One region of the Streptomyces sp. NPDC031100 genome, then DNA from elsewhere that is predicted to be linked to it. Evidence: riboswitches for the same ligand, from Rfam matches in the RefSeq annotation. Region 1 holds a riboswitch; the other holds the start of a gene.

What was found. Region 1 has a riboswitch for cyclic di-AMP ahead of ACZ5DS_RS32545 (C40 family peptidase). Riboswitches for the same ligand answer to the same signal wherever they lie in the genome.
Region 2: linked by a shared signal. The riboswitch ahead of ACZ5DS_RS31080 (C40 family peptidase) and the one ahead of ACZ5DS_RS32545 (C40 family peptidase) in region 1 are both predicted to bind cyclic di-AMP.

The regions. Positions count from the first base shown of each region.
Region 1 covers NZ_JBVIGN010000013.1:195,913-199,110, forward strand. The annotation lists partial or broken gene ACZ5DS_RS32535 (LysR family transcriptional regulator) at 1-722, opposite strand, end outside; gene ACZ5DS_RS32540 (LysE family translocator) at 806-1,423, shown strand; gene ACZ5DS_RS32545 (C40 family peptidase) at 1,488-1,961, opposite strand; cyclic di-AMP (ydaO/yuaA leader) riboswitch at 1,965-2,188, opposite strand; gene ACZ5DS_RS32550 (hypothetical protein) at 2,529-2,837, opposite strand; gene ACZ5DS_RS32555 (ATP-dependent Clp protease proteolytic subunit) at 2,845-3,198, opposite strand, start outside.
Region 2 covers NZ_JBVIGN010000012.1:234,015-237,212, reverse strand. The annotation lists partial or broken gene ACZ5DS_RS31085 (tellurite resistance/C4-dicarboxylate transporter family protein) at 1-631, opposite strand, end outside; gene ACZ5DS_RS31080 (C40 family peptidase) at 704-1,723, opposite strand; cyclic di-AMP (ydaO/yuaA leader) riboswitch at 1,732-1,889, opposite strand; gene pcrA (DNA helicase PcrA) at 2,188-3,198, shown strand, end outside.

The sequences.
Region 1 (3,198 bases):
GGGGGTCGGCACCAGGAGCGCAGCGGTGGCGCCCGCCTCGGCGAGCAGCGCCTCCACCTCCCGCCGCGCCGGATGATGCGGCGCCATGCTGATCAGCGGCTGCCCGGCCAGCTGCTCCAGCGGCAGCCGCGACGAGGCACTGCTCAGGGCGTGCCCCGGGGCCGTCACCAGCACCAGTTCCTCCACCAGGACCGGCTCCAGCGCGACCGAGGCCGGCACCGGGGCGGCCTCGCCCGGGTGATAGGCGTGGGTCAGCGCCAGGTCCACCTCACCGGCCGCCACCGCGAGGACCCCGGCCGGCGGGTCGTAGTCGGCGACCGACAGCTCGACATCCGGATGCGCCCGGCGGAATGCGCTCAGCGCCGGCGGCAGCAGATGGACGCCTGCGGTCGGGAAGGTGCCGAGCCGCAGCACTCCGCCCGACAGACCGGTCAGCCGCGCCAGTTCGTGCCGGGCCTGCTCCAGCTCGTCCAGCACCCTCCCCCACTGCCTTAAAGGCGTGGGAGGTACCCCCAGGCCCGCGTCACCAGCACCTGGCCCGCCTCGGTCAGCCGGGCCCCGCGGTGATGCCGTACCAGCAGCGTCGTGCCCGCCTCCCGCTCCAGCTTCGCCAGCTGCTGGGAGAGGGCGGGCGGCGTGTAGCCGAGCTGGTCGGCGGCCCGCGTGATGGAGCCCGCCTCCGCTACGGCGACCAGCGCGGCCAGCCGGGTGGGGTCGTACATGGTGCCAGCCTAAAGCACTGCTTAAGGCTCGCCTTTCTGATTCGAAATACCTGCTGAAGGCTCTCTGCAGGCACGCTGGCCCCATGGACGGACAGCTCATCGCCTTCACCGGGATCGCCGCCGGACTCGTCGCCATGCCGGGCGCCGACTTCACGGTGGTCGTACGCAACGCCCTGGTCTCCCGCCGGGCCGGCGCGGTCTGCGGACTGGGTATCGCGGGCGGCCTGCTGGTGCACACCACACTTGCGGTGGCCGGGGTCGCGGCCGTGCTGGTCGCCGTACCCGCGCTCTTCCGCGCGCTGCAACTGCTGGGCGGCGCCTATGTGCTGCAGCTCGGTGTGCGGACCCTGTGGTCGCTGCGGCGGCCCGCCGCCGGTACCGACGAGACGGCGCCGTCGGCCGGGCACCCGCTCCGGCAGGGCTTCGTCACCAACGTCCTCAACCCGAAGGCCTCGCTGACCTTCCTCAGCCTGCTGCCCCAGTTCGTGCCGTCCGGCGGTTCCGCTCTGCCCAGGACGCTGCTGCTCGCGCTGATCGTCTGCGCGCTGGCGCTGGCGTGGTTCCAGGTGGTCGCCCTGCTGGTGGACCGGCTCGGCCGGTGGCTGCGCCGGCCCCGGGCCGCCCGCATGCTGCAGACGGGCACCGGGGTGGCGCTGACGGCGCTCGGAGCGGCCCTGCTGCTGGAGCCGCTCCTGACCTGAGAGCCTGTCTCTGAACCCCCGTCGGGGCGCAGGCGGGGGTTCAGAGACAGGCTCTGAACCGGTGTCAGCTGACCCGGCCGTACCAGACGCTCCTGCTCCAGATCTTCTCCAGCCGCACCACGGACCCGGTCTTCGGGGCGTGCCAGATCTTGCCCTTACCGGCGTAGATGCCGACGTGGTAGACGCTGGAACCCGAGTGGAAGAACACCAGGTCGCCGGCCTTGCGGTTCCTGGCCGAGATGTGGTGCGTCTTGTTGTACTGCTGGGCGGCCGTACGCGGCAGCTTCTTGCCCGCCTTCTTGAACGAGTAGAGCGTCAGCCCCGAGCAGTCGAACCTGCGCGGCCCGGTGGCCCCCCACGCGTACGGGGCGCCCTTCTTGGAGGCCGCGATCTGGAGTGCTTTCGTCGCCAGAGTGGCGGCCGAGGCCTCGTTGGCGAGGCCCGGGACCGCGATCGAGCCGCCCACGGCGGCAAGGGTGAGAGCCGAGGCCGTACCGGCCCGGGCCATGAGCGACGGGACACGATTGAGCGCAGTCATGCGCAACCCTTCGTCAGCCGCCTGTGAAGGATGACCTGTCGGATTCGGGCTGGCGAAGTTGCCCGGCCGCGTTGCCGCGGCTTCACCCCAAGGGCTGCTCGGCACGACCGCCCGTCTGCGACGAACGTCCGTCCCGGCGACCCGTCTTGCTTGGGTCCTCCACTCCTGCCGATCCACTCCTGTCGACCGGTCATCCGGGCGGCGGCAGGATTCGGCGTCCGCCCGGACCGCCCCGCCGTTGTGGCGGGGGCTTGTCGTCAGACACGGATCTTGACTCACAGCGGTCGGAAAATCCCAACGGAATCGGGAGTTTGTGGCGTTACTCACCACTCGCCCGTTCGGGTGGACACTGCTCTGTTCGAGTCGCCGTCAGATCCCGTACGTAGCCCCCGACCTGCGGTGGAGCAGGTCTGCGGAGAGCCCGGAACCCGTGTGCTGCGCAAGTCGGGAGGCCTCGAAAGAAATCTGAAGATACGTCGGCCGGGGGTAGGCCATTCGTGCGGTTTCCCGTCCGGCTCGGACGGCACGTCGACATGCGGGCCCCGCCGGGCCGGACGCGCGTCCGGATCAGCCGACGCAGTCCGGCGGGAGCACGACGCGAGCAGTGCGGCGCTCTCCGTCGAGCACCCTCAACGCCCGTGCCAGCGTGTCCCCGTGCAGCTCCGATTCGCCCCGTCGGTGCATGAGGGCGAGCGCGTCGCGCAGTTCGGCCGCCTTGCGCACCAGGGCCTGCGCCGCGCGCAGCCCACGATAGGTGTCCCCGGTCTGCGCCGGGTTGATCCGGCCCAGCAGGTCGACCGCCTCCAGGTAACGGTCGATCAACTCGCCCTCGGCACAGGTCAGTGCGGGCAGCGGAGGAAGCTCGGGTGGCAGCACCGACTCCTCACCCCGCGTACGTGCCGGGGGTAGCCCTACGGCTCGGAAGGACGCCGTCCACCAGGCCGTACGCCAGTGCGCCCGGCGCGTCCAGCACCAGGTCCCGCTCCAGGTCCCGGGCGACCTGCCCGGCGTCGCGCCCGGTGTGCCGGACGAGCATCTCCTCCATCAGCGTGCGCATCCGGGTCAACTCCTCGGCCTGGATGAGGAGGTCGCTCGGCTGCCCCTGCGCCGGCTCCGGCAGCGAGGGCTGCCGCAGCACAACACGCGCGCCGGGCAGGATGAACCGCCTGCCCGGCGTCCCGGCCGCGAGCAGTACCGCGGCGGCCGAGGCCGCCTGGCCGAGGCAATAGGTCTCCAC
Region 2 (3,198 bases), on a different contig from region 1:
GCGAGCAGCTTCGCCCCGGCCAGCGCCGAGATGGCGAGCGCCCCGCCCGCGATCCACTGGTCCCCGGCCCCCTCGAACACCTGCCGCCGATCGAAGTGCTGCAGGGCGAGGACGTAGAGCACCAGGCCCAGCCAGAACAGCACCAGCGCGGCACGCGCGAGCCATGCCGTCGTCTCGGCCGCGGCCAGCGTGGCCGCCAGCACCGCCGGCCCCTGTGTGGCCACACAACACAGGAACACCGCTCCTGGCATGCGCCGCGTCCAGTGCCGTACGACGAGGACCAGCAGCACCGGCCACAGCACCACCGCCACCGCCAGCAACCCTCGGCCGGCGTCTGCCGGCCGAGCGCCGAGAACCGGGTGCCGAGCACCGCCGTGGCGGCGACGGCGGTGAGCGCGCCCGGACTCTCCGCCTCGGCCACCCACCGCTGCCGCCGCACCAGCAGCCGTACGAGGAAGTCGACGGCCAGCGCCACCCAGGCCACGCAGGCCAGCCACAGGAAGACCCGGGACAGCGTCTCGGCGCCCGTCAGATGCAGGCCCACCGAGACGATGCCGGTCGCCATGACGGCGGCCCCCGCCGCCGGCGGACGCTCCGCCCACCACGCACGCAGACCTGAGATGCCGGGCATGCGCCCGATGCTAAGGAGCCTCGCGGGCCCGGCGAGGAGGGCACGCGCGCGTGGGGCTCGAAAAGACGACGGTCAGGCCGGGCGCACCACGCTGTGAATGATCGATTCGCCCCCGTGGAAGACGGACTCCTCGCGGATGTACGCACCGGGCTGCGGGGCGTGGATCATCATCCCGTTGCCCGTGCAGAGGCCGACATGGCTGCGGTCCTCGTGGAAGAAGACCAGGTCACCAGGGTGTGCGTCGGCGAGGGCGACCGGGGTGCCCGCGTCGGCCTGGTCGCGCGCGGCGCGCGGGAGGGTGACACCGGCGGCCTTCCAGGCGGCCTGGGTGAGGCCGGAGCAGTCGTAGGAGCCGGGGCCGCTGGCCCCGTTCACGTACGGCTTGCCGATCTGGGCGCGGGCGAAGGAGATCGCCTTCTCGGCCTTGGTGGCCTGCGCGCCGGAGGACCCGTACGACCGCGGGTCGGCCTCCGCAGGCTTCCGGTGCTTCGGCGCGGTCGGCCGTGCCTGCTCCCCGGCCGTCAGCCGGGACAGCAGCTCGCGGGCGGAGGCGAGCTTCTTCTGGACGACGGCCTTGGCGCTCTTCGGGTCACGCGGCGACGGGGCCGGGGTCTCGGCCGGCGCTTGCGGGCTCCAGAGAGCCGGAGCCTCCACGCCCGTGGCGGCCGCCGCATCCATGGTCCTGTCGGCCGGCGCCTCCACGCCCCTGGCGGTCTGCTGCCGCTTCTTCACGGTCGAGGCCAGCCGGTCCATCAGCCGGTTCTGGTCGAAGTAGCCCGGCGCACGCTCCGTCTCCTCCCGCTGTGCGTCCGCCAGCAGGGTCTTCGCGCGCAGGGCTTCCAGCCGCCCCTGCTGCCGCCCGGCCCGCTCCGTGGCCTCCTCGGACCGCTCGGTCGCCGAGTCCGCCCGGCGGTACAGCTCGTCGATCTTCTTCTCGATCTCCTCCACGCTCGGCCTGCCGTCGTGGACGGGGGCGGCCTCGGCCGTCTGGGACAGCACGGCCACGGAGGTGAAGGCGGCGGTGGCGAGGGCGGGCGTGCGCAGGCCCGGTCCGAGGGTGGTGCCGGGGCGCGGCTTGCGGTGCGACGCCAAAGGAGGCGACTCCTTCCAATGTGCCGCCTACCGGGTTAGCTGTCGGGTTCGGGCGGGTGGTTCGGAAGGGTTGCCCTACGGCGTCGTCCCGGGCGGGAGTCGGCCGATTCACCCCAGGATCGGTGGGTCCCCGGCTCCGGCTGCCAGATAAGGGCGCACCGGACTCGGCGGAGGCCGCGGCGCTCGGCGACGTTCGCCGGAAGGGGGTCGTGCGGCCTGACGGCAACCTAGCCAACTCGTGTGACTCCTGTGAAGGTTGGTGTGCCATATGTCCGATACATTTCCGTGACCTGAGGCCGTTTTCATACGGGCGTGACAAGGCGCTTCCGCAGCGTGAGGGCCCGATCGACCTGGAGCGGCGCGCTGATCGACTCCCCGTGCTGTGTCCGATTGCGGGCGCCCGCGGGGCCGTGTTCCCGGGACGGCGACCGGTTGTCGGTGCGGCGCCCTAGACTCGGAGAGCGATGAGCAGCCTCTTTGACGACAGCTTCCTGGCGGACCTCCAGGCCCCTCGCGGGCACGAGGAGGAACCCCCGCCGCCGCCCGAGGACGATCACGCTCCGGAGCCGCTTCCGGACGATCTGTTCGGCGGGAAGTTCGACGCGCCGCCGGACCGGGACGCGTACTACCGCGACGGCGCCCCCCGCCCCGCGATCGACGCGGCAGCGCTCCTGGAGGGGCTGAACGAGAACCAGCGCGCGGCGGTCGTCCACGCCGGCTCACCGCTGCTCATCGTGGCCGGCGCCGGCTCCGGCAAGACCCGCGTGCTCACCCACCGCATCGCCCACCTCCTGGCCGAGCGGAACGCGCACCCGGGCCAGATCCTCGCGATCACCTTCACCAACAAGGCCGCGGGCGAGATGAAGGAGCGCGTCGAGCAGCTCGTCGGCCCGCGCGCGAACGCGATGTGGGTGATGACCTTCCACAGCGCGTGCGTACGGATCCTGCGGCGCGAGTCGAAGAAGCTCGGCTTCACCTCCTCGTTCTCCATCTACGACGCCGCCGACAGCAAGCGCCTGATGGCCCTGGTCTGCCGCGACCTGGACCTCGACCCCAAGCGCTTCCCGCCCAAGTCCTTCAGCGCCAAGATCAGCAACCTCAAGAACGAGCTGATCGACGAGGAGGACTTCGCCGCCCAGGCCGCCGACGGCTTCGAGAAGACCCTCGCCCAGGCCTACGCGCTCTACCAGTCGCGGCTGCGCGAGGCCAACGCGCTCGACTTCGACGACCTGATCATGACGACGGTCAACCTGCTGCGCGCCTTCCCGGACGTCGCCGAGCACTACCGCCGCCGCTTCCGGCACGTCCTGGTGGACGAGTACCAGGACACCAACCACGCCCAGTACGCGCTGGTGCGCGAGCTGGTCGGCACCGGCGAACACGATGAGGACGTACCGCCCACCGAGGCCGACCTCCCGCCCGCCGAACTGTGCGTGGTGGGTGACGCGGACCAGTCGATCTACGCCTTCCGGGGC